DNA from 3 places in the Lentzea rhizosphaerae genome. Region 1 is predicted to be linked to each of the others. Evidence: riboswitches for the same ligand, from Rfam matches in the RefSeq annotation. Region 1 holds a riboswitch; each other region holds the start of a gene.

Evidence for each region. A riboswitch is a leader RNA that binds a small molecule or an ion and turns the genes downstream of it on or off. The one in region 1 is predicted to bind S-adenosylmethionine.
Region 2: it holds a riboswitch for S-adenosylmethionine, as region 1 does, so the genes downstream of both, thrC (threonine synthase) here and ACFOWZ_RS42885 (methionine ABC transporter ATP-binding protein) in region 1, are expected to answer to the same signal.
Region 3: it holds a riboswitch for S-adenosylmethionine, as region 1 does, so the genes downstream of both, ACFOWZ_RS17920 (aminotransferase class V-fold PLP-dependent enzyme) here and ACFOWZ_RS42885 (methionine ABC transporter ATP-binding protein) in region 1, are expected to answer to the same signal.

Annotation. Positions count from the first base shown of each region.
Region 1 covers NZ_JBHRZI010000046.1:222,367-232,212, forward strand. The annotation lists gene ACFOWZ_RS42865 (ABC-F family ATP-binding cassette domain-containing protein) at 1-1,377, opposite strand, end outside; gene ACFOWZ_RS42870 (4-(cytidine 5'-diphospho)-2-C-methyl-D-erythritol kinase) at 1,453-2,415, opposite strand; gene ACFOWZ_RS42875 (MetQ/NlpA family ABC transporter substrate-binding protein) at 2,473-3,261, opposite strand; gene ACFOWZ_RS42880 (methionine ABC transporter permease) at 3,360-4,043, opposite strand; gene ACFOWZ_RS42885 (methionine ABC transporter ATP-binding protein) at 4,040-5,038, opposite strand; SAM riboswitch class I at 5,257-5,350, opposite strand; gene rsmA (16S rRNA (adenine(1518)-N(6)/adenine(1519)-N(6))-dimethyltransferase RsmA) at 5,439-6,269, opposite strand; gene ACFOWZ_RS42895 (transglycosylase family protein) at 6,448-7,857, opposite strand; gene ACFOWZ_RS42900 (TatD family hydrolase) at 8,160-8,984, opposite strand; gene metG (methionine--tRNA ligase) at 8,981-9,846, opposite strand, start outside.
Region 2 covers NZ_JBHRZI010000029.1:9,117-18,962, forward strand. The annotation lists gene ACFOWZ_RS32415 (class I SAM-dependent methyltransferase) at 1-286, shown strand, start outside; gene ACFOWZ_RS32420 (DUF2283 domain-containing protein) at 333-542, opposite strand; gene ACFOWZ_RS32425 (DUF4258 domain-containing protein) at 530-844, opposite strand; gene ACFOWZ_RS32430 (hypothetical protein) at 844-1,203, opposite strand; gene ACFOWZ_RS32435 (helix-turn-helix domain-containing protein) at 1,374-2,165, shown strand; gene holA (DNA polymerase III subunit delta) at 2,150-3,127, opposite strand; SAM riboswitch class I at 3,206-3,336, shown strand; gene thrC (threonine synthase) at 3,348-4,604, shown strand; gene ACFOWZ_RS32450 (DNA internalization-related competence protein ComEC/Rec2) at 4,606-7,401, opposite strand; gene ACFOWZ_RS32455 (helix-hairpin-helix domain-containing protein) at 8,081-8,764, opposite strand; gene ACFOWZ_RS32460 (DegV family protein) at 8,852-9,745, opposite strand; gene octT (diglucosylglycerate octanoyltransferase) at 9,766-9,846, opposite strand, start outside.
Region 3 covers NZ_JBHRZI010000015.1:212,374-222,219, forward strand. The annotation lists gene ACFOWZ_RS17905 (AsnC family transcriptional regulator) at 1-565, shown strand, start outside; gene ACFOWZ_RS17910 (RluA family pseudouridine synthase) at 798-1,682, opposite strand; gene lspA (signal peptidase II) at 1,784-2,530, opposite strand; gene ACFOWZ_RS17920 (aminotransferase class V-fold PLP-dependent enzyme) at 2,554-3,885, opposite strand; SAM riboswitch class IV at 3,923-4,037, opposite strand; gene ACFOWZ_RS17925 (potassium/proton antiporter) at 4,111-5,598, opposite strand; gene ACFOWZ_RS17930 (M28 family metallopeptidase) at 5,730-6,662, shown strand; gene ACFOWZ_RS17935 (TetR/AcrR family transcriptional regulator) at 6,635-7,192, opposite strand; gene ACFOWZ_RS17940 (SRPBCC family protein) at 7,255-7,731, shown strand; gene ACFOWZ_RS17945 (hypothetical protein) at 7,698-8,510, opposite strand; gene ileS (isoleucine--tRNA ligase) at 8,738-9,846, opposite strand, start outside.

The sequences.
Region 1 (9,846 bases):
CACGACGAGCGTGCCCGGCCACGAGTCGAGCAGATCTTCCAGCTGCTGCAACGTGTCGATGTCCAGGTCGTTCGTCGGCTCGTCGAGCAGCAGCACGTTCGGCTCCGCCATCAGCAACCGGCACAGCTGCAACCGCCGCCGCTCGCCACCGGAGAGGTCCGAGACAGGCGTCCACTGCTTCTGCGACGAGAACCCGAACCGCTCGCCCAGCTGCGACGCCGACATCTCGTACTTGCCCAGGACGACGCGCCGGGCGACCTCCTCGATCGCCTCCAGCACGCGCATCGACCCGTCGAGGTCGAGCAGCTCCTGCGAGAGGTGCGCGATCTTCACGGTCTGGCCCTGGATCCGCTTGCCCGTCTCGGGTTCGCGCTCCCCCGCCAGCAACCGCAGCAACGTCGTCTTGCCGGAACCGTTGACGCCGACCAGACCGATCCGCTCACCGGGGCCGATGCGCCACGTCAGGTCGCGCACGAGCACGCGATCCGGAATGGACAGTGTGGTGTCCTCGAGCTCGATCACCGTGCGGCCCAGGCGCTTCTTCGCGAACGCGAGCAGCTCCACGTTGTCCCGCGGCGCCGGCACGTCCGCGATCAGCGCTTCGGCGGCCTCGATCCGGTAGCGCGGCTTCGAGGTCCGCGCGGGTGCGCCGCGGCGCAGCCACGCGAGCTCCTTGCGCGCCAGGTTCTGCCGCTTCTCCTCCGCCGCGTCCGCGAGCCGCTGCCGCTCGGCGCGCGCGAAGATCCAGTCGGCGTAGCCGCCCTCGTACTGCTCGACCTTGCCCTGCACCACTTCCCACGTGCGGTTGCAGACGGTGTCGAGGAACCACCGGTCGTGGGTGACGACGACGAGCGCGCACTTGCGGGACAGCAGGTGTTCCGCGAGCCACCGCACGCCCTCGACGTCCAGGTGGTTCGTCGGCTCGTCCAGCACGAGCAGTTCGAGGTCCTGGATCAACGCGGCCGCCAGCGCGACCCGGCGGCGCTCGCCACCGGACATCGTGGAGACCACGGAGTCCAGGCCCAGCGCCGTGATCCCGAGTCCGTCCAAAATGGACCGCACGCGGGCGTCGGCCGCCCACTCGTGCTCCGCGTCGAAGCCGAGCGGGTCGATCACCGCGTTGCGCACGGTCGAGCCCTCCGGCAGCTCGGTCCGCTGCGTCACGACGGCCATCCGCAGATCACGCGACCGCGACACCCGGCCGTCGTCGGCGGGCTCCACTCCGGCCAGCACCTCGAGCAGCGTCGTCTTGCCGCCGCCGTTCAGGCCGACGACACCGATCCGGTCGCCCTCGTTGACGCCGAGCGACACGCCGTCGAGCAGCGGCCGGACGCCGAACGACTTCGACACGGACTCCAGGTTGACCAGGTTGGCCATCAAAACCTCACGCCCCGAGAAGAAATACCCCCGCAGAGGCTACCTGGAAGCACCAAAGGCCCTGCTCACCACGTGTCAGGCGTGGACTTCCGGCGGAATGGGCTTCGGCTCCTCGGTCGTGACCACGCGAGCACCGGGCACCGGTCCGTGCGCCACGCGAACCGTGCGGCACACACCCGCGCCGGCGAGCTCAGCGGCCACGCGGACCGCGGTGTCGCCGTCCTCGCACAGGAACGCCGTCGTGGGGCCAGAACCGGACACGATTCCCGCCAGCGCGCCCGCGTCCACACCCGCCCGGAGCGTGCGGCGCAGGTTCGGCCGCAGCGACACGGCGGCGGCCTGGAGGTCGTTGCCCAGCAACAAGGCCAGCTGGCGCGGGTCCCCTGAGGACAGACCCTCCAACACCGCCTCGACCGCACCCACGCGCGGCGGGTCACCCTCTGCGCGCAGGCGGTCCAGCTCGTCGAACACGTCCGGAGTGGACAGTCCGCGCCGGTCGAACGCCAGCACCCAGTGGAACTGGTGACGCCCCAGCACCGGCACGATCCGCTCGCCGCGGCCCGTGCCGAGCGCAGTGGCTCCGTACAGGGCGAAGGGAACGTCGGCGCCGAGCTTGCCGGCCAACTCGGCCAGTTCGTCGCGGCTGATCTCCAACCGCCACAACGAGGACAGGCCCACGAGCGTCGCCGCCGCGTCCGCACTGCCGCCCGCCATGCCTCCCGCGACCGGGATGGCCTTGCGGATGACGACGCGGACCTTCGGGTCGTCGGGGTCCTTGCCCACGTGCGCCGCGAGCAGGCGCACCGCGCGCCAGGCGAGGTTGGACGCTCCGGTCGGCACCTGGTCGGCGCCCTCGCCGTGCACCTCGACGCCGGGTTCGTCCGCGACCGCGACCGTGACCTCGTCGACCAGCGAGAGCGCCTGGAAGATCGTCACCAGGTCGTGGTAGCCGTCCGGGCGCACGTCACCGACGGCCAGGTGCAGGTTGACCTTGGCCGGGACGCGGACCGTGACCGGGGGTGGAACGACTGCGAGCACCATGTCAGCCTACGGGCGTTCTGGAGTTGTGGACTCCTCCCCCGGTCGCAGTGGATCTCACACCGGGATGACCGAACCGTTGAAGGTCTGCTTGATGTAGTCCTTGACCTGCTGCGATCCGAGCAGCTCCGCCAGGTCGCGGATCCGCTTGTCGTCCTTGAGCTCGGTGCGCGTGACCAGGCCGTTCGCGTTCGGGTTGCCCTCGGCCTCCTCCAGCGCGAGCGAGTCCGTCGCCGGCTTGAGGCCCGCGTCGATGGCGTAGTTGCCGTTGATCACCGACGCGTCGGTGTCCTCCAGCGAACGCGGCAGCTGAGCGGCCTCCAGGGGCACGAACTGCAGGTTCTTGGGGTTCTCCGCCACGTCGCGCGTGGTCGGCTGGTCCACGGCCTTGAGCTTGATCAGGCCGTTGGCTTCGAGGAGCTTGAGCCCGCGGGCCTCGTTCGTGGCGTCGTTGGCCACGGCGACCTTGGCGTTCTGCGGCAGCTCGTGGAGCTTGCGGACCTTCTTCGAGTAGAGACCCAGCGGCTCGACGTGGACGGGCTCGACCCACTCGACCTGGGCGCCGCTCTCCTTCGTGAAGGTCGCCAGGTACGGCACGGTCTGGAAGTAGTTGGCGTCGAGCGAGCCGTCGACCAGCGCCGTGTTCGGCTGCACGTAGTCGGTGAACTCGACGACCTCGATCTTCAGACCCTTCTGCGACGCGAGGTTGTCGGCCACGTACTTGAGGATCTGGGCGTGCGGGACCGGGGAGACGCCGACCTTGAGGGTGTCGGACGTGTTCGTGCCGGACGAGCAAGCGGACAAAACAGTCAAAGCGACCGCGATCAGGGCAGCCTTAATACGCATTTCGTTCCTTTTGAGAGTTTCAGCGGCGGAAAGTTTCAGTGCACGCGGGGAGCTTTCGTTCGCTCTGGCCGCACGAGAGGGCCCCGCGTGCCGAAAAGTCAGACGGAGGCGTGCCGGCGCCGGTCGGACGCACGGGCGGCACGGGTGAAACCGAGCTGGATCACGGTCGTGAGCACGGCGAGCCACGCCACGGTGCTCCACAGGATCCGGTCGTTGAAGCGCTGGTAGCCCTCGCGGATCGCGAGGTCGCCGAGGCCGCCACCGCCGATCACGCCCGCCATCGCGGAGTACCCGATCAGGGCGATCACGGTGACGCCGATGGCGTTGATCAGCGCGGGCAGCGACTCGCGGATCAGCACGCTCCTGACGATCCTCAACGTCGAGGCGCCGGTGGTGATCGCGGCCTCGACCACGGTCACGTGCACCTCGGACAGGATGTTCTGCACGAGCCGCCCGACGAACGGGATGGCGCCCACGGCCAGCGGCACGATGACCGCGGTGCTGCCGATGGAGCCGCCGACGATCAGGCGGGTGACCGACGTGAGCGCGACGAGCAGCACGATGAACGGCATCGAGCGGCCCAGGTCGGTGACGAAGCTGAGAATTCGGTGCACCGCGGCGTTCGGCCGCAGCCCGCCCTTGGCGGTGAGCTGCAGCCAAACCCCTACGGGAACTCCTAGTGCGGTGGCGATGACGGTGGAAACGCCGACCATGTACAGCGTTTCACCGGTGGCCTCGACGAGGTAGCTGACGACGTCGGGCCAGGGTGTAGCAGACCTCACGCAGCTACTCCCTGCGGTCCCTTCAGGGACCTCTGCACCGCACCGCCGGCCTCGCCGATCCACTCGAGCGCGGAGTCGGAGCGCTCGCCGTTCAGGCCGAGGCGGAACCGCGCGACCGGCGTCTCGCCCAGCCGCGTGAGGCCGCCACCGACGATGTTCAGCTCGACGCCGAACCGGTGCGAGGCCTCGGGCAGCAGCGCGCCGACCGCGGCGAACCCGACGAGCACGACGTCCGCGACGCGGTCGTAAGTGTTCTCGTTGATCGGGTTCAGGTCGACGGCGGGCAGCAACGCGGAACTCGTGCGGCTGGCGGCGTCACCGACCAGGTCGAGGACCTTGCCGTGCTCGACGACACGGCCCTGCTCCAGCACGGCGACGTCATCGCAGATCTTGCGGACCACGCCCATGTCGTGCGTGACGACGAGCACGGTCACACCGAGCTCAGCGCGCGCACGGTCGAGCACGGTCAGCACGGAACCGGTGGTCTCCGGGTCGAGCGCACTGGTGGGCTCGTCGGCGAGGAGCACGGACGGGTTCGCGGCGAGCGCACGCGCCACGGCGATGCGCTGACGCTGGCCGCCGGACAGCTGGTCGGGGTACGCGGTGGCCTTGTCGGTGAGGCCGACGAGGTCCAGCAGCTCACCCACGCGGGTGCGGCGCTGCGGCCCCGGAACGCCCGCGCTCTCGAGGGGAAGGGCGATGTTGCCGGCCGCCGTGCGCTGGCGGAGGAGCGAATCCCCCTGCGGCACAACGCCGATCTGCCGGCGGGCGGCCCGGAGGGCACTCCCGTCAAGGCTCGTGATGTCGGTGCCATCGACCCGGATCGCACCGGAGTCGGGACGCTCGAGCAGCGCAACGCAGCGCGCGAGCGTCGACTTGCCGGCCCCGCTCGGGCCGACCACGCCGAGCACGGTGCCCGCCTCGACGTCGAGGGTCACGCCGTTCAGGGCGTTGACACCCTGGAAGGACTTGGTGAGGTTTTCGACAGTGATCACTTCTGCTCCACGGCTGCGCGCGACGGCACACACGCCCTTGTGCGGGCTGTGCGCGATCGAAGTTCTGCTCAGGTGTGTGCGCCACTCGTTGACTGAGTGCGCGTCAAAGGACTTTGAGAAGGCGCCTTAGACGAGGTGGCGACGACATGCAGAAGCGGTGCGACGGCACTGGTCGACGACTCGACGGCGCGTCAGCATTCGCGAAGTGCACATGTGATCCTCCATCGGTCCTGGCGTTAGCACCTGCCCGCATCCAGCGGGTGGTTGCTGCGACGTCGTAGAGCCAGGTCTCTCGGTCGCTCCGGATGGCACTTAGCAGTCAACCGGACAGACGTTCGGTTGCGCAAGCCAGATTCGGATTCGTTCGACAGATCACACTGATGGCCGAAAGATCGCCGGGTCAGACCTCGGCGATCCGGACAAAGTCGATCACGCTGAGCTGTTCGCCCCTTTGCTGGGGGTCGATGCCAGCCTTCTGGAGCAGTTCGTCGGCCTGCTCGGCACCGCCGGCCCAGCCCTTGAGGGCGGCCCGCAGCGTCTTGCGGCGCTGGGCGAAGGCGGCGTCGATGATCTCGAACAGCCTTTTCTTGTCCACTGTGGACAGCAGGGTTTCGTGGCGCTGGAACCAGACCAGGCCCGAGTCGACGTTCGGGGCGGGCCAGAAGACGTTCTTGCCGATGCTGCCGGCCTTCTTGGCGTTGGCGTACCAGGCGAGCTTGACGCTCGGGACGCCGTAGATCTTGTTGCCCGGTTTTGCCGCCATTCGGTCGGCTACCTCTGCTTGGACCATGACCAGACCCTTTTGGAGGGTCGGGAGTTCGGCCAGCAGGTGGAGGACTACCGGGACCGCGACGTTGTACGGGAGGTTGGCGACGATCGCCGTGGGTTGTTCTGGCAGGTCCTGTTGGGTGACCTTCATCGCGTCTTTCAGGACCACGTGGAGTTTGTCGGCGTTCTCCGGGTCCATCTCGGATGCGGTCTGGGGGAGGCGTTGCGCGAGTTTGGGGTCGATCTCGACGGCGATGACCTGTTTGGCTGGTGGGAGGAGGGCCAGGGTCAGGGATCCCAGGCCTGGGCCCACTTCCAGGACGACGTCGTCGTTGGTGAGCTCGGCTGCCGTGACGATTTTGCGGACCGTGTTGGGGTCGTGGACGAAGTTCTGGCCCAGTTTCTTGGTTGGGCGGATGTCCAGCTCTTCGGCTAGACGGCGGACTTCGGCGGGTCCCAGCAGGCTCACTCGGGCATTGTCGCAGGGTGGGTGTTGCGCGGGTCGGCTCGGGTTGGGTGGCTCGGTCCCCCGGCACGCCAGGTTCCGTGTTGCTGTGGCGGGTGCTCCCTCCCCTGCCCCGGAAACGGCGATGGCCGCCCTGGCGAACCAGGAGCGGCCATCGGTCGAGTCAGGTGCGGGCTTACGGCAGGCCCAGCTTCGCGCGGCAGCCCGGCCACGCCGAGTACGTGCCGCCTCGGCCGTCGCGCAGCTTGGTGGCCACCGCGATCTGCTGTTCGCGCGTTGCCTGGTGCGGGAGGGGGGCGTAGGCCTGGCCACCATAGGCGCGCCAGGTGCTCGCGTCGAACTGCAGGCCGCCGTAGTAGCCGTTGCCCGTGTTGATGGCCCAGTTGCCGCCCGCCTCGCACTTGGCCAGGCGGTCCCAGACCTCGCCGTCGGGGAGGGGCTTGGTGCCCACGGTGATCTTCTTGGGCTTCGGCTCCTTGGTGACCTTGCCGCCGATCTTCTCGCGGCTGATCTCCTTGCCGTTCTTCACCGTCACGCGGTAGGTCGAGATCTGCTCGCCCGCCTCGCCCGGGTCGGTGACCTTCTGCTCGCCCGCGTTCATGTTCGGGTCGTTGGTCTTCTCGACCGGCGGGGCGACGGGCTCGTTCACGTTGATGACCGTGACGCCGGTGCGCGAGATGTAGACCTCGGCGCCGGTGGCGAGCTTCACGTCGGTACCAGAGGCGACTGCGTCCTCGGGGCCGAGGGAGAGGTTCTCGTTCTTCAGGAGCTCGTCGACGGTGACTGCGGTCGTCTGGACCTCGCGGACCGGGTTCGCGCCGTCGAACAGCTTGATGTTCTTGCGGGTCTTGACCTCGAGGTTCATGCCCTCGAGCGGGATGTCCTGGGTGCCGGGGGCGGAGAACCACGCGCCCTCGGTCGGCACGCCCATCTGCTTCGCGGCCTCTTCGACCGTGACCGAGCGGACCCAGTCCTCGCGGGCCTGGCCGTCGACGCTCATCTTGAGCAGGCGGCCGCGGTCGAGGCTGATCTTGCCGCCGTCGGAGATCGGGGTGTTGAGCGACGGGGACAGCGCGTCGTGCTCGCCGACCTTGATGCCCTCTTCTTCGAGGACCTCGCCGACCGTGCCCTCGTACGAGTGGACGGTCTGCAGCGCGCCGTCGACCTCGACGGTCAGCGACTTGTCCATCGCCATCGCGGTCACGCCGCCGCCGGAGATCGAGACGAGCACCGCGGCGACCGCGCCCTTGAGGAAGCGGCGCTTCCAGGACGAGACGGCCGTGACGAGCAGCTGCGGGTCGTTCTTCTCCTCTTCCTCCGACGGGAGGACGAGGGGCGGCATGATCGTCGTCTCGGCGTTGATGAGCCGGATCAGCTCGTCGACGTCGACGTTCGCGGTGGCGAGCAGCTCGTCGGCGTCCGGACCGAGCACCTCGAGCACGTCCGCGGGCGAGATGGTCAGCGCACCGGCGGGAAAGCTCGGGTGGGGGTCAACGACTCCGACTGCGGTGCCCCCGACCGGCGTGAACCAGTCGGTGTCGTCGTTGAAGTCGTACGGAGCGGCAGTTCTGTCGCTTCCAGACAAGGGTCGATACCTCCATTGCGGAAGCTCGAGGCCACCGCACAGTTGGCGCTGCAAAGATCATTCGAGGGTTGAGCTCGAAGGTTCCCGGCAACTCCTCCTACGTGGTCTCGCTTCTTCGCGCTTCTGGCTTCGGTCCCGCCCCGACTGCGGGCGTGCTCCGAACCGACTGGGTCGGTCCAGGTGGCACGGTCACGGGACAGTAACGGGGTCGCGCACGTTGCGCAAACACCCCCGCCAATGTTGTGACCTCAGTCACCCCATGGGGGTAGGAACCCTTTGCTCCGTTCGCTCTACGTCGCATTTCAGTAGCCAAGTCCGAACACTCGTTGAGCAGTACGGGTGACGGCGGCACAGAGTTCAGAAAGATCTTCGCCACGGAGCGTGGCCAAATCCCGAACTGTGTAATTCACACAATAGGGTTCGTTTGGGCGTCCACGGTACGGATGGGGCGTCAGGAACGGCGCGTCCGTCTCCACCAGGAGCTGATCCTGCGGCACCAGCTGGGCCGCCTCCCGCAGCGCGCGGGCGTTCTTGAACGTCACCGGGCCCGCGAACGACAGCACGTACCCCGCGTCGACACACCGCCGGGCGAAGTCCGCGTCGCCCGAGAAGCAGTGGAAGACCACAGTGGACGGTGCGCCCTCGGAATCCAGGACCTTGAGGATGTCCTCGTGCGCGTCCCGGTCGTGGATCATCAACGGCTTCCCGAGGCGCTTGGAAAGGTCGATGTGCCAACGGAAAGCCTCGTGCTGCGCGGCCGGCGGCGAGTAGTCCCAGTAGTAGTCGAGACCGGTCTCGCCGATCGCGACGACCCGAGGCAGGACCGCCAACCGCTCCAGCTCCGCCTTCTCGACGTCGCCGAACGAGGCGGTGCGCGTCGGGTGCACGGCCACCGCCGCGTAGACCCGCGGGTCCCAGGTGGACGCCTCGGCGGCCCACTGCGCGGCGGCGAGGTCGTCCGCGACGGTGATCACGTGCGAGACCCCGGCCGCGTTAGCGCGGTCCAGCAGCACCGCCACGTCAGCGGCGTCGACGGCCCCACACGCGTCGAGGTGCGTGTGAGCGTCGATCACCGGTGCCGGAAGAGCTTCCGGCACCGGCGGTCGTTCACGCTTCTCGGACGTCACTTGACGATCGGAGCCCACTCGGGACCGACGTCGCCCAGTTCCGGGTCCAGCTTCGCGAACAGCGGCGACGGCTTCTGCAGCGGACGACCGACCTCGATCGGCGTCGACTCCCAGCGAGCCTGCTCACCGGCGTAGTCACCGGTCAGCACCGGGTACGAGCGGTCCGGCACGTCCAGGTCGGTGACCTCGTCCATCGACGGCTGTGCGGCCCACACGCCCGTGCCGCCCAACGCCTCGTGCACCTTCTGCGCCGAGTGCGGCAGGAACGGCGTCATGAGCGTGTTCGCGTCCTGCACGACCTGCAACGCGGTGTGCAGCACCGAGTCGCGGCGGTCCGGGTCGTCCTTGAGCTTCCACGGCTCCTGGTCGGACAGGTACTTGTTCGCCGCGGAGATCACGCGCATGGCCTCGCCGGAGGCCTGCTTGAACCGCGAGCGGCGCAGGTGCGCGCCGACCGTCTCGAACGCCGCCTTGGACTGCGCGAGCAGCTCGTGGTCGGCTGGGGTCAGCGCCGTGGCCTTCGGGATCGCGCCGACGTTCTTGTGCGCCATCGAGACCGAGCGGTTGACCAGGTTGCCCCACTCGTTCGCCAGCTCGAAGTTCGTCCGGCGGACGAACTCCTCCCAGGTGAAGTCGGTGTCCTGGTTCTCGGGACCCGCGACGGAGATGAAGTACCGCAGCGCGTCCGGCCCGAACTCCTTGAGGAAGTCGCCGACGTAGATCACGGTGCCGCGCGAGGTGGAGAACTTCGAGCCGCTCATCGTCAGGTACTCCGACGACACGACCTCGGTCGGCAGGTTCAGCGTGCCGAACCGGCCGGGCTCACCGCCCTTGTCGCCCGCGCCGTTCTGCCCGAGCAGCA
Region 2 (9,846 bases), on a different contig from region 1:
GTTGCTCTTCCCGTTCCTGCTCACGCTGGCCGTGCTGGTGTCGGCGCCGTTCCAGCGCAATCCCCTGCCGCGTTACCTGCTGCGGCTGGTGCTCACCTACGTCGTGCCGGTGCTGCCGTTCATGATGTTCTTCGACAGCGTCGTGTCGTTCCTGCGCATGTACGGACGCGGTGAGCTGCGGCGGATGGTCGACGGCCTGGACCGCACCGAGTCGTTCGGCTGGACGATCGGCGTCGAACCCGGCTTCACAGGCGCCCAGTACCTGATCGGGATTCCGCGACGGTGAGACGGCGGAAGGGGCCTCACCCGCGTGGAGTGAGACCCCTTCGTCGTCAGTCGCGCAGTTCCCTCGGCAGCTGGCGCTCGGCGTCGAGCAGTTCGATGCCGAGCAGCTCCCCGTCGGCTCCGAAGTCGAGCACGACAGCGATGCTGCCGTCCTCATCGGTGACGGTGACCTGCTTCGCGGCCTCGCCGGGCCCGATCTCGCGGAACCCGATGTAGGCGGCGTTCACCGAACGGTCCCAGCTGACTAGTTGCGCCATACCGTCACAACGTAGCCGTTGTTGTTGGCAACGACGGTGATCTTGCGATCCGTGTACTTCCACGTGCCGTTGCTCTGCTTCTTGGCGCGGTTGCAGGTGTCGTGCACGACGTTCTCGACGTGGTCGGACGTGATGCGTCGCGCCGCCATCTGCTCCTGGGCGTGCAGGCTGTAGCCGGACACGAAGCACGGCGCGCCCGCCTGCACCTGCAGCACCGGTTCGGGAGGCACCGCCTGCGCGATACCGGTGGCGATGAACATGGCCGCCAGCACGGCGGCGCAGAGCCTGACCAGGCCTGCCATCACGCGTCGTACTCGAAGAGGTAGACGCTCGCGACCGAGCCGGGATGCGCCCAGTCGAACGGGATGCGCTTGCCCTTCGGGCACGCCGCCCTGCTGAACTCCGTGTTGCCGCTCGCGAACACCGCCTTCACCTTCGCGCACTGGCCGTCCGCGTCGGTGTCCTCGACCCAGCCGCTCACGCGGATCTTGCCGTCCCGGCAGCTCAGCTCCCAGTGCGCCTTGGCACCGGACGTCTTCGGGTTCTTGACCTCGCCGCAGCCACCCATCGCGGACATGCCCTCCGCGTTCGCCGTCGCGGCGCCGGACAACGACAAGCCCACCAGTGCCAAACCGGTCAACGCAGCGCGAATTCCACGCACGTCAGCCACCCCTCGTTTTGTGTTGGATTCCGATTCGTTGAGGCACCCGGCCGGGGCGGGACTGAGCTTTCCGAGATCAGCGGCGGTCGTACAAGTGGATGCGGCCGTCCGGTCAGTCCGACCTTGTCCGGCCTGGTCAGGGGCGCCTCCGGACGGCATGATCGGGAGACGTGAACAGCCAGGGGGAGTTCATCGCGTCGTTGCGCGAGCTGAAACAACGGTCCGGCCTCACCTATCGCCAGTTGGAGAAACGCGCCGCCGAGCGGGGAAAGGTGCTGGCGCGCAGCACTCTGGCCGACGTGCTCGCGGGAAAGCGGCTACCGGCACCGGACGTGCTGGACGCGTTCGTGCACGCGTGCGGTGAAGGTGACCAGGTCGACTCGTGGCAGCAGGCCCGCGCCTCGATCGCCGAACCCGCTGCGACACCGGCGGTCCAGCGACGTCGTTCGGTGTGGTGGTCGGCGGCTTCCGCGCTGGTGGTCGTCGCCGCGGCGGGCACCTGGTTCGCGGTGTCCGGTGGCCGGGACGCGCCCGCCGGCACCTCGGTCCCGACCTCACCGGTGCGGATCAGGCCGGTCGCCGCGCCGGACCTGTGCCTGACCGACGGACACGTGCGCGACGGCCGCTACGGCCCGCTAGTGGCCGTGCAACGACCGTGTTCCGCCGTGGCACCGCAAACGACCACGCTCGAACCACTCGGTTCCGGCGCGTACCGCATCGCGTGGCACCACCCGCAGTTCGGCAAGGGATGTCTGAAGGTGCTGGAGGACGGTCTGCTGGAGCCGTGGGACGACTGCACCAAAGCCACGCCCTTCACCCTCGAACACTCGGAGGCCGAGTACACCCTGCGCGTCGAAGGCCGCGGCTGCGTCGGCATCGCGGGCACGGGCGAGAGCGCCGAGGCACTCGTCGGTGCGTGCGATCAGCGGTTCATGATCGACACCGCTCAACGACGGCCGTGAGCGGCCACGATCCTGAGCACGGCACGCTCCAGCGCGTAGTCGGCGTCGGCCGCCACACCCTTCACGTCGGCGTTGAGCCCCGCGACCACCTGCATCGCGTCGGCGAGACCGGACTGGTCCCAGCCGCGCGCCTGGGCCTGCGCCTTCTTGATCTTCCACGGCGGCATGCCGAGCGGACCCGCCAGGCTGAACGGGTCGGCACGGCCCACCGCGGACACCCGCGCGACCGTGCGCACCGCGTCCGCGAGCGCGTCCGCGACCAGCACGTGCGGCACGCCGAGCTGCATGGCCCAGCGCAACGCCTCCATGGCTCCCGCACGGTCACCGGTCACGGCCTTCTCCGCGACCGCGAACCCGGTCACCTCGGCCTTGCCCTGGTGGTAGCGGCGGATCTCGTCGACCGTCACCTTGCCGTCGGTGTCCGACACGAGCTGTGACGCCGCGGCGGCGAGCTCGCGCAGGTTCGTGCCCACGGCGTCGATGAGCGTGGCGACGGCCTCCGGATCGATCTTGCCGCCCGCCCGCCGCACCTCGTTGCGCACGAACGCCTCCCGCTCACCGGGCTTGGTGATCTTGGCGCACTCGGTGACCGCGGCACCGGCCTTCTTCAGCTGTCCGGGCAGGTCCTTGGCCGCCTTGCTGCGACCACCGCCCGTGTGCACGACGACGAGCGTGACTCCGTCCGCGGGCGCCTTGACGTAGGAGAGCACCGTCTCGGCGATCTCCTTGGTGATGTCCTGCGCGCTCTGCAGGACGATCACGCGCCCCTCCGCGAACAGCGACGGGCTCACCAGCTCGGCCAGCTCGGGAGGAGTGAGGTCAGTCACCTGCACACGGGTCAGATCGGCGTTCGGATCGACCTCGCGTGCGGCCTCGAGCGCCGCCCGAACAGCACGTTCGACCAGCAACTCCTCCTCGCCGACGACGAGGTGCAGTGACTCCGGTGCGCTCACGCTCCGCATCCTCCCACGTCCCGGATCGTGGACGTCGGTGGCTGAGCCGCGGACTGTTGCCGTAGCTTGGTGGCCACAACTGAACACCGCTCATCCAGAGGGGCAGAGGGACCGGCCCGAAGAAGCCCCGGCAACCGGCGTCAGCAGCAGTGCATCACTGCGCGCGGACGATCACGGTGCCAATTCCGACCCGTTCGATTTCGCGGGAAAGATGAGGAGATACCTCGCGATGACTGCTGTCACTGTGCCCACGAGCACGACCTTCGACCTCGGCCCCGCCCGTGCACTGCTGTGCCGTGAGTGCGGAAATGAGACCCCTCTCGCTGCTGAGTACGCCTGTCTGGAATGTTTCGGGCCGCTGGAAGTGGCCTACGACTTCGGCAGGATCCGGCGCGAGGACATCGAGGCCGGCCCCAAGTCGATCTGGCGCTACCGCGGCCTTCTCCCCGTTCCGTCCACTGTGGAACAGCACCCGAACACCGACCCCGGCGGCACCCGCCTGGTCAAGGCCGACAACCTCGCCAAGGCCCTGGGCGTCCGCAAGGTCTGGGTGAAGGACGACACCGGCAACCCCACCCACTCGTTCAAGGACCGCGTGGTCGGCGTGGCCCTCGCCGCGGCCCGTGAGCTCGGCTTCAAGGTCCTGGCCTGCCCGTCCACCGGCAACCTGGCGAACGCCGTCGCCGCGGCCGCCGCCCGCGCGGGCTGGCAGTCGGTCGTGCTGGTTCCCTCCTCTCTCGAGCGCGCCAAGATCCTGATGAGCGCGGTCTACGAAGGCGCCCTGATCGCCGTCGACGGCAACTACGACGACGTGAACCGCCTGGCCCAGGAACTCGCCGCGGAGCACGAGGACTGGGCGTTCGTGAACGTCAACGTCCGCCCGTACTACGCGGAGGGCTCGAAGACCCTCGGCTACGAGGTCGCCGAGCAGCTGGGCTGGCGCCTGCCCGACCAGATCGTGGTGCCGATCGCGTCCGGCTCGCAGCTCACCAAGGTCGACAAGGCGTTCCGCGAGCTCGGCCAGCTCGACCTCGTCGAGGCCACCCCGTACCGCGTGTTCGGCGCCCAGGCCACCGGCTGCAGCCCGGTCTCCGCCGCGTACAAGGAAGGCCACGACGTCATCCGCCCGGTCCGCCCGGACACCATCGCCCGCTCGCTGGCGATCGGCGCCCCGGCCGACGGCCCCTACGTCCTCGACGCGGTGCGCCGCACCAACGGTGCCATCGAGGACGTGACCGACGAAGAGGTCGTCGAGGGCATCAAGCTCCTCGCCCGCACCGAGGGCATCTTCGCCGAGACCGCCGGCGGCGTGACCGTGGCGACGGCGAAGAAGCTGATCGAGGCGGGCCAGCTCGACCCGGACGGCGAGACCGTGCTGCTCATCACCGGCGACGGCCTCAAGACCCTCGACGCGCTCGGCGACACGATCGGCCCGCGCGCGACGGTTCCACCGTCGGCCGAGGCCGTCATCAAGGCGCTGGGCTAAATCACCTCCTTCCGGTCCGGGGACGCTCACACGTCCCCGGACCGCGTTGTGTCAGAAGGAAATCGCGTCGGTCCTGAGCCAACCGGTGCGCGGAAAGCGTTGCAGGCCCTCCATCACGTGCGGTCCGACCGGGCTCGCCTCCGCGCGCCACGCCACGATCCGTTGCGGCCACGGGCATTCCGCCTTGAGCGCGTTGTAGTGGTAGTCGTGCCAGGCCTGCGGCGTGATCCTCAGGTCGTCGTCGAACACGTACTCCGACATGAGGTCGTAAGCCTCCTCCGGTTTCGCGGCCTTCGTGGGCGGCAGCACGTGTGTGGTGATCGCCTTGTACGTGAGCGCGCGCGTGCCGTCTTCGAGCGTTTCGCAGATGTAGAAACCGAAATCGGGTTTCAGCTCTTCGTGCGGCCACGGCGTGGCGGAGTAGTTCATCTGCCACAGCGCCCACGCGAGCCCCGGTGTGCCACCGGGGATCGGGTAGCGCCCGTTGAACAGCCTGACCCAGACGTCGTTCATCTCTTCTCCTTCGTACGATTCGGTTTCCTGGCAACACCGCCAGGTCGCCGTCCTTGTCCGTGCGCAGCACCAGGGCGCCTCCCGCCCGCAACACGTCGAGCACGTGCGGGCTCGGATGGCCGTACCTGTTGCCCGTGCCGACGCTCACCAGCGCCACTCGTGGCCGCACGGCCTTGAGGAACGCGGGCAGCGAGTACCGCGAGCCGTGGTGCGGCACCTTGAGCACCTCGGCCGCGAGATCCCGCTCCCCCAGCAACGCCGCCTGGCCGGCCAGCTCGACGTCACCGGTGAGCAGCACGCGACCCGCTCTGGTGTGCGCTTTGAGCACCAGCGAGTAGTCGTTCACCATCGTGTTGGTGTCCTGGGCGACCGGTGGCCGCCGCGGTCCGAGCACCTCCAACTCCAGTCCTGGCAAGGCGAACCGCTCGTCCGCCTTCGGTTCCACCACCCGCACACCGTGTGTGCGGGCCTGCTCGCTGACCTCCCTCCACGCCCACGCGGGCTCCTTGAGCGGACCCACCGCCACCGCACCCACCGCACGCCCGGTGAGCACCGCGGCGAGACCGCCGACGTGATCCGCGTGCAGATGCGTCAGCACCACGAGCGGAATCCTCTTGATTCCCAACGTCTTCAGGCACCGGTCGACCGCACCGGGATCGGGCCCGGTGTCCACGACGACCGCTCGGTCCGCGTCGTCAGTGGCGAGAACGAGCGCGTCGCCCTGCCCGACATCGCAGCTGACGGCCTTCCACCCGTCCGGCGGCCAGACCGGCGCCACGACCTTCAACGGCACCAGCACCACGAACCCGCCAACGAGCACCGCGACGACCAACGTCCGCGTCTTCTTCAGCCGCAGCAACAACACTGTTGCCGCCACGACAGCGACCAACGCGATCGCCCCGACCCACCCCTCGGGCCAGCTGACCGACGCACCGGGCACGGCCGCCGCCTGCCGCCCGACCTGGATCAGCCAGGTCACCGCGGGCCCGGCGACGTGGGCCACCAGCTCCGCAGCTCCGGGCCAGAGCGGCGCTGTCACCGCCGCCACCACGCCCAGCACCGTCGCCGGCGCGACCACCGGCCCGGCGACCAGGTTGGCCACCACCGACACGAGGCTCACCTGACCGGACAGCCCGGCCACCACGGGAGCCGTGGCGAGACTCGCGGCCGTCGGCACCACGATCGCCTCGGCCAGTCCGTTCGGCACACCGCGTTGCTTGAGCGCCCGCGCCCACTTCGGCGCAACGAGCACCAACGCCGCCGTCGCGACCACCGACAACGCGAACCCCGGATCACCACCCAGCGCCGGATCAACGAACACCAGCACCAGCACGGCCGCCGCGAGACTCGGCAACGTGGACCGCTCCCGCCCCAGCACCAACGCCAGCAAGGCAACGGCACCCATGACCGCGGCCCTGAGGACGCTGGGCTCTGGCCCTGCCAGGACCACGAACCCGACGAGCGCCACCATCGCCGCAACGGCCGCCTTCCGCGGCCCGAGACGTCGCAGCAGCAGGTAGACCGCCCCGCACACGATGGCGAGGTTCGCGCCGCTCACCGCCAGCAGGTGAGCCAGGCCCGCGGTCCGGAACTCATCCACGATGCGCGGCACCATCTGCTCGGTGTCGCCCACCACGAGCGCCGGCAACAGCCCGGCCTCCTCGTCGCCGAGAACGCCACTGGCTCGTCGCAGGCCGTCGCGGAGCTCATCCGCCCAGCTCTGCCAGACCGGAGGCGGCTGAGGGTCGATCGGCGGGCCGCGGACCCTCAGCATCGCCGAGGCCAGGTCACCGCCCCGGGGTGGAGCGAGTGTGCCTTTGACCGTGACTTCCTGGCCTGGCAACAGATCCCGCCACTTCGCCGCCGGTGCGAGCAGCACGAGCTGGGCCCCGTTCGCGGTCGCGGTGATGACGACGTGATCGACACCGGCCTGGTGGCCGCCGAAGCCCTCGGCCCGGATGCCGCGCGGTCTGGTGCTGAGCTCGACGGTCAGGGTGGTGCTGCGGCCTTCGTTGGCGGCCAGGCGAAGCGGGTGGGTTTCGGCCCTGAGGACGTGACCGCCGACCCAGGCTGCTGCTACCGGTCCGGAGATCAGAAGGGCTATCGCGCAGGTTCTGGTCCACCACGCTCTGCGCCACCCGACGAAGCCGATCGCTCCGGCTGTCAGTCCGGTCAGGACTGCCGCTTGCCAGCTGAGGAACAGGCCGGTCGCGGCGGTGGTCCAGACGGATGCTGCGGCCGGGACCAGGCGGTGGTCGTGGGCTATCTGGTGTTTGCGGACCATCCGGGCCTCCCCTGGGTGGCGCTGGGATCAGGGGTTGGGCTGCCTTGCCGGGGTTGGGGAGGGCTCGGGGTCTGGTTGTGGTGGGTGGCTTTGGGCTGATTGGTCGCGGAGTGGCCGGTGGGGTCGTGGCGGGGCTGGGTGGGGAGGTGAACGGACATGAGTGGCTCCTGATGAGGGGAACTAGGGGTTGTCTGGGTGGGGCGGGGCTGGCCCGCATGAGCGGTCAGCAGGCGAAGGACGACGGGCGACGGCCGGCAGACGGCTGCGGGATGATCGACGATCTTGAAGCGGCGCACGTAGGTGAGGCGGACGGATTGACGGGCTCCCGACGAGCAGGGTTAGGAGGTTGCATCACACAAGCGGCACCGCGGACGCTCCGGCGCCAGAGGGAGTGGGTAAGGCGGCGGGAGCGAGGGTGGCTGGTAGGCGGTCAGCAGGCGGCGGACTGCGGTTGTCAGGAGGCTGGGGCGGCGGCGTCTCGGGGTGGCGGGGCGGTGGAGGGGGAAGTCGAGGCTTACGGCGTGGGGGTGGTTGTGGTCGGTGTGGAGGGTTGTGGGCCGGGTCAGGTGGTGGAACTGGGCTCTCGTGCGGGTGTAGTGGGCCACGGCCGTGGTCACGGTCAGGTGGTGGAGGTGGGCTTTGGTGCGGGCGTAGAGGGCCAGGGCTGTGGTGGCGAGGGTCATGTGTGGACCAGGTCGGCCAGCTTGGCCAGCTTCGAGTCGCCTATGCCTTCCACGTCGCGGAGGTCGTCCACTGAGGCGAACGGGCCCTTGCGTGTGCGGCGGTCCACGATGCGTTGGGCCGTCACCGGGCCCACACCGGGGAGGGCGTCCAGTTCTGTCGCGGTGGCGGAGTTCAGGTTCAGCTTCGACGGGACGGCGCCTGCTGGGGCCTGAGGTGGGACGCCTACCGCGACCTGTTCGCCGTCGGTGAGTTTGCGGGCGAGGTTCAGGTCGTGGAGGTCGGTGCCCGGTTTTGGGCCGCCAGCCAGGCGGACGGCGTCGGCCACTCGGGCGCCTGACGTCACCGTCACCAGACCTGGGGTGGCGACCTCGCCGATCACGTTCACGACCAGTTCGGGGGCCTGGGCCGTGGTGCTCACCAGAGCCAGGACGGGCGCCTGCTCCGCGGCGGGGCTCTGCCACCAGCTGCCCAGGCCGATCACGGTGCACGCGACGGCTATGCCGAGAGCGAGGAGGCCTCGGCGCGGGAGACGCGGCAGGCGGAGACGGCGGCGGGGTGGGCCGTGCTCGTCGGAGTCCTCCGAGCGCGCGAAGACCAGGGTCGGGTCGGCTCTCACTCTGTCGGCCAGGGCGGCCAGGCGTTCGCTCGGGCGGTCGTCCGGATGGGGGCGGGGGAACATGCGGGGGACGTTACGGAGCGGGAGGGGTGGGGAGGTGGGGCGAGTTGCGGGGCTGTGGATTACTCGCTGGTTGTGGACAGGTCGCGATCACTCACGGCTCGGGGACGGGGAATTGTCGGGGGTCTGTGGGAGGCTGTCGGGTCCTCCCGGCAGCACCACCACGCCCAGCACCCCTGGGCCCGTGTGAGCGCCGATCACCGCGCCGACCTCGGAGATCACGCATCCCGTGGAGCCGGGCAGGCGCTCGTCCAGGCGCGTCGCCAGTTCCGCGGCGCGTTCGGGAGCGGCCAGGTGGTGCACGGCCAGGCCCACCGGCCCGTCACCCGCCGCGGCCGCCGCAAGGTCGACCAGACGGCCCACGGCCCGGCTCATCGTGCGCACCTTCTCCAACGGCACGATCCGGCCGTCGTCCATGTGCAGCAACGGCTTCACGGCCAGCGCGGTCCCCACCAGCGCCGCCGCCGTGCCGATCCGCCCGCCCCGGCGCAGGTGCTCCAGCGTCTCGAGGCAGAAGAACATCCGGCTCTCCCGGGCAGCGGACGACGCGGCCTCCTCGACCTCGGCGTGCGATCGCCCGGCGGTGACAGCGGCACAGGCGCGCAGCACCGAGAACCCGAGCCCCATGCCCGTCGAACGCGAGTCGACCACGCGGATGCGAGACGGGTCGATCTCCTCGGCCGCCAGCCGTGCGGCCTCCCACGTGCCGGACAGCTCACGAGAGAGATGGATCGACACGACCGCATCGGACGACGACAGCACGTCCCGGTACACGTCAGCCATCTCGCCCGGTGTGGGACGCGACGTGGTCACCCGGCGGTGCTCGGCCAGGGCGGCGGCCAGCTCGAACGGGCCGAAGTCCACGCCGTCGAGACGTCCGGCGCCGTCCACGGCCACGTGCAGCGGCACCACGGTGATCGAATGGCGCTTCGCGAACCCCTCGGGCAGGTATGCCGTGGAGTCGGTGACGATGGAGATGCGCACGAGCGACGAGCCTACGGGGCTCACTCCTCCGAGGGACTCAACGCCACGGACGAGATCAGCGCGGCCATCGCCTTGCCGACGAGCTCGTGCCCCTCCCAGCC
Region 3 (9,846 bases), on a different contig from region 1:
CCACGTCAGCGGCCCGCACCAGGTCCCCTACGGCCCGCCGAACCCGCCGAGCCAGCCCTTCCCGGCCCAGCCCCAGGCCACCTGGGGCCCTCCGCAGACGGCCGGGTGGGTCCGCGCGGACCAGCCGCAGCCCAGGCCCGTCTCGCGCACCGGCAAGATCGGCTCTGCCCTGGAAGCCGAGAGCCTCGAGGGCGCGCACCTGTCGATCCAGCTGGTCGAGGTCGTGGACCCGGCCGACTTCCTCTTCACGGCGGCCGGCTACAAGCTCGCCGAGGGCGAACGGGCCGTGGTGGTGCACACCGAGGTGACGAACACCTCGCAGGTGCCGTACACCTCGCTGCCGGACATGTACCTCGTGCTGGTGACCAAGACCGGCGAGACCGTCACGAAGGCTCCCGTCTCGCTGTCGTCGCGGCCGGCGCACAAGCTGGGCGTGCAGCCCGGTGAGACCGCCGGTGGGCACACGGTGTTCGTGCTGCCCGACACGACCGACGTCATCCAGGTGCGGTGGAGCGTCCGGCCCGAGGTCGACCTCAACACTCTCGTTTGGACCGTCGAGGACTAGCGCAGGGCCGAGGCCCCACGCCAAGCACCTGGCCAGGTGATGAACGGCGCATTCGTCCACCTGAGGTGAACGAATGCGCCGTTCATCACGAGCGGGGCGGACGCACCCGTGCCGTACGCGCCGAGCCAGACGACCCGTCGCGGCCCAGCGGCGACGACCGCTTTGGCACTGTCAAGGAGCACCGATCAACATCAGACGAAAGCTCGTCAACCGGTGATTCACCCAGACGCGATCAGCCCTCTTCGCGCAGCTTCTCCAACGCCGAAGCCAGGTCTTCCGGGTACTCCGAGGTGAACGTGACCCACTGCCCGTCGGCCGGGTGGTGGAACCCGAGCTGGCGCGCGTGCAGCCACTGCCGCGTCACCCCGAGCCGCTTGGCCAGCGTCGGGTCGGCGCCGTAGGTCAGGTCGCCCACGCACGGGTGGTGCAGAGCCGAGAAGTGCACGCGGATCTGGTGCGTGCGGCCGGTTTCGAGGTGCACCTCGACGAACGACGCCGCGCGGAAGGCCTCGATCACCTCGTAGTGCGTGATGGACGGCTTGCCGGAGTTCATCACGGCGAACTTGTAGTCGTGCTTCGGGTGCCGGTCGATCGGCGCGTCGATGGTGCCCTTGATCGGGTCCGGGTGGCCCTGGACGATCGCGTGGTAGACCTTGTCGACGGTGCGTTCCTTGAAGGCGTGCTTCAGGGCCGAGTACGCGGACTCGGACTTCGCGACGACCATCACGCCCGTGGTGCCGACGTCGAGCCGGTGCACGACGCCCTGGCGCTCGGCGGCGCCGGACGTGGCGATCCGGTGACCGGCGGCGGCGAGCCCGCCCACCACGGTCGGGCCGGTCCAGCCAGGCGACGGGTGCACGGCGACACCCACCGGCTTGTCGACGACGATGATGTCGTCGTCCTCGTGGATCACGACCAGGCCCTCGACGGGGATCGCCTGGACGGTGATCGGCTGCGGCGGCGCCGGCAGCGTGATCTCGAGCATGGCGCCCGCGGTCAGCCGGTCGGACTTGCCCACGACACGGCCGTCGATCAGCACGTCGTCGGCGTCGGCGATGGCGGCGACGGCGGTGCGGGACAGACCCAGCAGCTTCGCGAGGCCGGCGTCGACGCGCATGCCGTCCAGACCGTCGGGAATCGGCAGCGTTCGGTATCCGCTCACGCGCGGGGCCTCGACCTTCTTCTCCTTGCAGAACCTGCTGAACCTATCAGGACCAGCTACTTCGGCTCCGTCAGACCGTCGGACTCCACGGGCACCGGAGCGTCCTTGTGAATCGTCCCGTCGTAGTCGTGCCGCCTGAGCGCGAGGACGATGATCGCCGCGCCACCGCCGACGATCGCCATGTCGGCGAGGTTGAACACGGGCCAGACACGGCCGTACGGGTCGAACAGCGACAGGAAGTCCACCACGTGACCGCGCATCGGCCCCGGCTCGCGGAAGAGGCGGTCGACCAGGTTGCCCACGGCACCGCCCAGCACCAGGCCCAGGCCGACGGCCCAGCCCTGGGAGCGGAGGTTGCGCGAGATCCAGGCGATGAACCCGACGACTCCCAGCGCGATCAGCGCCAGGATCCACGTCATGCCCTCCGCCAGGCCGAACGCGGCACCGGGGTTGCGGACGAACGTCAGGTAGAGCACCCCGCCGAACAGCTTGATGGGGCCGGAGTCCTCGAGGAACGCCACGGACACGACCTTGGTGAGCACATCCAGGGCCAGCACACCGCCCGCCAGCACCGCGAGCGTCTTGGTCTTCGGCTCCGGCAGCGATCCGGTGATCGAGAACTCCGGCTCGACGACGTCGTCGCCGGAGTCCTTCCCGGCGGCTTCTTCCGAAGCCTTCTCCGCCCACTCCTCGGTGGCGTCGTCCGGTGCCGCCGCGGGTTCCTCGACCGCTTCCGGCGCGCTGACCTGCTCTTCCGCAGGGTCGGCAGCAGCCTTCTCGGCGGCCTTGGACTCGTCACTCACCAGGTCATTGTCCACTACAGGGACTACGCGAGGAACGGCGGCAGGGTTCGGCCGTCGTCCTCCGGCACCCACCGTCCGTCACGCTGCGTGTAGGTCCACTTCGGCCCCTCGGTGACGAGAGTGCGCAGCGCGGCGACCAACCGGTCCACGTGCTCGACCGTCGTGCCGAGGCCGATCGACGCGCGCACGGCACGGTCCTCGTGCGACCCGACCTGCTTGACCAGGCGGCCCACGATCACGTGCGCGCAGAACGCGCCGTCCCGCACACCGATGCCGTACTCCGCGGACAGCGCCGCCGCGAGGAAGCCCGCGTCGAAGCCGGAGATCGTGAAGCTCACGACACCGACCTTGTCGACGTCGGTCAGGATCGACAGCTCGCGGAAGCCGGGGATCGTGCGCAGCCCTTCACGAAGGCGGGCCAGCAGCTCCTGCTCGTGCGCGACCGTCTGCTCCCAGTGCCGCGACAGGATCTCGCAGGCCGCCGCGAGCGCGTGCACGCCGACGACGTTCGGGCTGCCGGCCTCGTGCCGCTCCGGCACCGCGGACCAGGCCACGCCGAGCCGGTCGCCGTGGTCGGTCACCTTCGACGTGGCACCGCCGCCGACCAGGTACGGCTGGGCCTGCTGCAACCAGTCCGCGCGACCGACCAGCACGCCCGCACCGAACGGCGCGTAGATCTTGTGACCGGAGAACGCGACGTAGTCGACGCCCAGCTCACGGGCGTTGACCGGGCGGTGCGGGGCGAGCTGCGCGGCGTCGAGCGCGATCCGCGCGCCGTGCCGGCGGGCGACCTTCGCGAGCTCCGCGACCGGCCACAGCTCACCCGTGACGTTGGACGCCCCGGTGACGATCACGAGCCGAGGGCCGACCGGGGCGGCGGCCAACGCCCGGTCCAGCGCGACGATCGCGGCGCCAGACGAAGACGGTGCGGGAATGCGCTGAACGTTCGGACCGCGCCACGGCAGCAGCGCCGCGTGGTGCTCGCTGTCGAACAGGACGACGGCGGTGTTCTTGGGAACGCTGCGCGCCAACAGGTTCAGCGAGTCCGTGGTGTTGCGGGTGAAGACGACGGCGTCGGACGAGTGCGCCCCGATGAACCTGCGGATGCGGTCACGCGCCTGCTCGTAGACGCGGGTCGACACCTGCGAGGCGAACCCGGCGCCGCGGTGCACGCTGGCGTACCAGGGCAGCAGCTCGTCGACGGCGTCGCGCACCTCCTGCAGACACGGCGCGCTCGCCGCGTGGTCGAGGTTGGCGTAGGTGACGCGCTCTCCGGTGACCAGTGGAACGCGCAGGTCAGCGCCGACGACAGCCGGAACCGCAGTGCTGGTGGTCTTGGTGATCGCGAGCGTCATCGAGCTGCCTCCGAGGCCAGGGGCCCCGTGTCGCGAAGGCCCGCGCTTGACCGGCGCCCCACGCGCCGGACCAGGTCCTCACCAAGGGCACCCCACCGCGGTTGGAGGGTTGCCGGCCAGCAAGCTTGGGCTTGACGCTGGCTCTCATGACCTGCCGACGACGTTAGCGGAGGGTCACCGAGCGCGTCGACACCCGATCACATCGTGAGAAGCCTCGGAGACCGACTATTCGCCGGTCTCGCCCTTCCAGCGGGCGTAGCGACCGGCCCGGTCCACGGCACGAACGCGCCGCTCAGCGGCCTCGCGCGCCTCTTCCGTGGTGACGATGAGCAACTGGTCCTCGGTCTGCAGCCGCGTCGTCGGTTGTGGCGTGAAACTCTTCCCGCCGCGCACCACGAGGCTCACCGTGGCGCCGGTCGGCAGCCTCAGCTCGGACATGTACACGCCGTGCAGCTTCGACCCGCGCTGGATGTGCACCTGCAGCAGCTCGGCGCCCAGCTCGTCCAACGGCGAGGAGTCGACCTGCACCTCCTGCGGCTCCCCCGCGCGCACCAGGCCGAGGCGCCGCGCCAGGAACGGCAACGTCGTGCCCTGCACCACCGTCAGCACGATGACCAGCACGAACACCGCGTCGACCAGCTCGCGCGCGCCCTGAACGCCCTGGATCAACGGGATCAGCGCGAACACGATGGGCACCGCGCCGCGCAGGCCCGACCACGAGAGGAACGCCTGCTCGCGCCACGGCACCTTGAACGGCAGCGCGGCGAGCACGACGGACAGCGGCCGCGCCAGGAACGTCACCACCACACCCGCGATCAACGCCGGGACCAGCACGTCGAGCAGCCGCGACGGTGACGCGTAGAGGCCGAGCAGGACGAAGAGCCCGATCTGCGCGAGCCAGCCGAGCCCTTCCGCGAACGAGAGGGTGTCGGCGCGGTGCGGCAGGCGGGCGTTGCCGAGCACCAGCGCGGCCACGTAGGTGGCGAGGAACCCGGACGCGTGCGCGAGATCGCCTGCGGTGTAAGCGATCACGCACACCGCCACGGTGGCGAGCGGGTACAGGCCGGTGGCGGGCAGCGCCGCACGTCTCAGCCCAGCGCCGCCGAGATAGCCCAGCGCGACACCGATGAGCGCGCCCGCGACCAGTTCGTAGACCACGAGCAGCGGTGCGGTCCACGAGATCCGGTCCGACGACGCCAGCAGCACGACGGCGAGGTAGACCGGCGCGTCGTTGAGGCCGGACTCCAGTTCGAGCGCGCCGGTGAGCCGCGCCCCGACGCCCAGCGACCGCAGGACGCTGAAGACCGCGGCCGCGTCGGTGGACGACAGCACCGCGCCCCACAGCAACGCCATCCGCCAGTCGAGGCCGAGCAGGAAGTGCAACGCGGTTCCCGTCACGGCGACGCTCACCGCAACGGCCACTGTGGACAGTGCGACACCTAACCACAGCGAGGACTTCACGGCCTGCCAACGGGTCGTGAGCCCGCCCTCGCTCAGGATCAGCACGAGAGCCGCGATGCCGAGGGACTGGGTGAGGTCGGCGTCGTCGAACCTGATGCCGGCCACGGACTCGCCGAGCAGCACGCCGATGCCGAGGTACAACAACAACGAGGGCAGACCGAGTCGAGTCGACACGCGCACCGCGACCACGGAGATCAGCAGCACGGCCGCGCCGACGCCCAGAACGACCGTCACGTCACCCACCCGGACCATTCTCGTTGATCACCACCGAATTGGACGAATCCGACGCGTCACAACAACCCGCCGTTCTCCTCTACCGGGCTCATGCGCACAGGAGCATGTTGATCAGTGGCTCAATCCCAACCCTGCACTGGAGTTGAACCATGAGAATCCTGATCGCACTGGCGGCCGCCTTGACGGTGGCCGGAGCAACCACGGCACAGGCAGCCGCTCCGGCGGCCCTGGCAGCACCGAACATCAACGTCGCGAACGTGCGAGCCCACCTCAACCAGTTCCAGTCGATCGCGAACGCCAACGGCGGCAACCGCGCTCACGGACGTCCGGGGTACCTGGCCTCGGTGAACTGGGTGAAGAGCAAGCTCGACGCGGCGGGCTTCACCACGCGGGTGCAGTCGTTCACCTACGGCGGCGCCACCGGCTACAACCTGATCGCGGACTACCCCGGCGGCGACGCGAACAACGTCGTCGTGCTGGGCGGCCACCTCGACAGCGTCACCGCGGGCCCCGGCATCAACGACAACGGCTCGGGTTCCGCGTCCATCCTGGAGGTCGCCCTCCAGATGAAGGCCACCGGTTTCCAGCCGACGAAGCACGTGCGGTTCGGTTGGTGGGGCGCCGAGGAGCGCGGCCTGATCGGCTCGACCAACTACGTGAACTCCCTGTCGTCCACCGACAAGTCGAAGATCAAGGCGTACCTGAACTTCGACATGACCGGCTCGCCGAACCCCGGCTACTTCGTCTACAGCGCCTCCGGTCAGCCCTCCGGTTCGCTGGCGCTGCAGCAGCGGCTGCAGGCGGGCTTCACGTCGATCAACGTCCAGACGGAGCTGACCAGCGTCGGCGGCCGCTCCGACCACGCGGCGTTCGCCCGCGCGGGCATCCCGATCGGCGGCACGTTCACCGGCGCCGAGGGCCGCAAGACCGCGGCCCAGGCGCAGAAGTGGGGCGGCACGGCCGGCCAGGCCTTCGACCGCTGCTACCACGCGTCCTGCGACACCACGTCCAACATCAACGCCACGGCTCTCGACCGCAACGCGGACGTGATCGCCTACACGTTGTGGGCGACCGCCGCGTGATGCGCCGTTAGCACCTGCACGGCCTCGTCGAGCACCGGTTCGACGAGGCCGGGCAGCGTCGACCACATCTGGACCTGTCCCAGGTAGAGGCTGAACGCGATCAGTGCGCGCTTCTTCGCGTGCTCGCGGTCGAACCCGAGTTGTTCGAACAGCTCGGTCAGGTAGTCCAGGCGCCGTTGCGTGACGCGCTGGAGGACCGGCGCGATCACCTCGTGCTCCGCGCCCGCCTGCAACGCCATCTCCACCGATCCCTTGCGAGTGCGGTCGAGCACGGTGCTGAACAACGTCCTGAGCTTGTCGTGCGGGGTCGCCTCGGCCTCGACCAGCTCGATGACCTTCTCGGTGTGCTCCCGCTCCCACCGCTCGACCGTGGCCTTGAGCAGCGCTTCCCGGTTCGGGAAGTGGTGGTAGACGCTGCCTTTCGTGGCGCCCGCACGTGCCGCCAGCGGTTCGATCGCGACGGCGCCCAGCCCGCCTTCCGCCAACGCTCTCAGCGCTGTCTCAGTCCAGTCGTCGCGATTCCTCCGCACCACGCTTCCATACGCTACCGTACGTTTCAGAACATACGGCAGCGTATGGAAGGGGTTCAGTCATGATCAGAAACGTCCACGTCCGCGACCTCGGTGTGCCCGCGGGCCCGTTCGTCGAACGGATCCAGGAGCTCTGGCCGCCCGCGTGGGGCAAGCAGGAGTTCGACCGCCCGCTCGGCGTCGGCGCGGACGGCGGCCACGGCCCGATCCGCTACCGCTGCACGGCGTTCACCCCCGGCGAGTCGATCAGCTTCGAGTTCACCGAGCTCACGGGCACGCACACGCTCTCGGCGTCGGGCACGGTCGTGCGGCACGAGCTCATCGGCGACTTCGGCTTCGCGGCACGCCTGCGCTGGGCGCTGGTGATCCGCTGGCTGCACGACGCGTGCCTGGAGGACCTGTTCGACAACTTCGAGCGAGCAGCCGGACGCGAGCCCGCCGCACCGGCGCGGTGGTCACCCCGGGTGCGGCTGGTGCGGCGGGCGTTCGGCGTGGTGATGAAGCGTCAGCGGCAGAACACCTTGGCGGGACCCTCGTAGTACTGCCCGCCGTACAGGTCACCGTTCTCGGCGAGCACGCTCGGGAAGGCGAGGGTGAAGGGGTAGGACAACCGGTCGACACGGCCGTTCGCCCGTCGCACCGCGGTCCCTTCCCAGTGCAGGGCCTCGTCACCGGCGTCGTTGGCGGCGAACACGGGGCCGCCTTCCATGGTGCGGACGACCTCGCCCCGCAGGTTCCACTCGACAGAGGTTCCCTGCCAGTCACCCTGTGCCGCAGACGTCCCGTAGATGCGGCCGTCACGAATCAAAGTGGCGAACGTCTGGTAGTGCCCCTCCAGCGGCTCAAGTTCCGTGCGCTCGCCCTCCCGGTTCCACACGTAGTGGCGCTGTGGGACGTCCAACCTGTAGCCACCGAGAACGTTGCCCTCATCGTCGATTCCTCCCAGCCACCACTGCTGTCCGTCGTCGGTGCCGTCGAGCAGCCGCGGCGAGACCGACCCCGCCGGCCACACCGCCAACGCTCCTCCGGACGTGCCCGCCACATCGCCGTCGGCGTTGATGGAGTGCACGGTCGACGCCCTGCCGGGCAGCTCCTCGAGCTTCTCCTCACCACGCCACACGCCGTCCTCACCGTGGCTGATCAACACACCGTGCCGGTTGATGTCGGGGGTGGACCGGGACACGGGGAACTCGACCGTCTGCGCGACCTCGCGGTGCCAGATCACGACCGACTCGCCCCCGGCAGAAGCCAGCCAGTCGCCTTCACCGGAGAGCTGACCGACGGAGGACTCACCCGCCGGAACCGGCAGTCTCTTCATCCACCAGTCGCACCCCGTGTCCGCCCGTACGGCGGTGGGTGCGACCAACACGTTCGAAATCAACACCGCGGCGCCCACCGTCAGGCGCCATCCCCCAGCAACCACGTGCCACCCCTCTCGAGAGATCGACCGTTCAGCTGGAGGTGTCCGCCTCGGCACGAGGTGTTGCATCAAAAAGGCGGCGTGTGACGGGCGAACCCATCACACGCCGCCTTGTAGCGCCGTACTTACGCCTTGGCGACCGCGACCTTGACCTTCAGCCCGTCACCGACCGACCCCTCGGAAGTGCCCTCACCGAACACCACCGACGACGTCAACGTCTCCGACTGCACGAACGGCAGGTGCGGCTCCACCGCAGAACGGACCGCGTCCGGCAGCTCCAGCGTCAGCGTGATCCGGTCGGACACGTCGAGCTGAGCATCCTTGCGCGCCTGCTGCACCACGCGCACCAGGTCACGCGCGACGCCCTCGGCCTCCAGCTCCGGCGTCACGACCGTGTCGAGCACGACCACGCCCGCACCACCGGGCAGCGCTGCCGTGGCCGCCGGATCCGTTGCCACCAAACGCTGTTCGTACTCGCCCTCGAACAGCTCGACACCCGCGGCCACCACGCGACCGTCCACTTCGGACCAGTCGCCTGCCTTGACGGCCTTGATGACCTTCTGCACGTTCGGCCCGAGCCGCGGGCCGGCGGCGCGTGCGTTCACCACGAGCTGGAACTGGCCGTAGGCGTCGACGTCGGTGGTCAGCGAGACCTCCTTGACGTTGACCTCGTCGCGCACGATCTCCGCGAAGTCCTCCAGTGAACCGGCCACCGGCGAAGCGACCGTCAGGCGCGCCAGCGGGAGTCGCACGCGCAGCTTGTTCGCCTTGCGCAACGACAACGCCGTCGAGCACACGTCGCGCACCTCGTCCATCGCCGCCACCAGGGCGTCGTCGGCGGGCAGGTCGGACACCGACGGGAAGTCCGTCAGGTGCACCGAACGCCCACCGGTCAGCCCGCGCCACACGACCTCGGTCGTGTACGGCAGCAGCGGCGCCGCCACGCGCGTGACGACCTCCAGCACGGTGTGCAGGGTGTCGATCGCGTCCTGCTCGCCGTCCCAGAACCGCTGCCGCGACCGGCGCACGTACCAGTTCGTCAGCACTTCCAGGTACTCGCGCACCATCTGGCACGCGCCGGAGATGTCGTAGACGTCCATCGCCGCCTGGACGTCGCGCACGAGGTCGTGCGTCTTCGCCAGCGCGTACCGGTCCAGCACGTTCTTCGAGTCGACGCGCCACGTGCCCTCACGCCCGGAAGCGTTGGAGTACAAGGCGAGGAAGTACCAGGAGT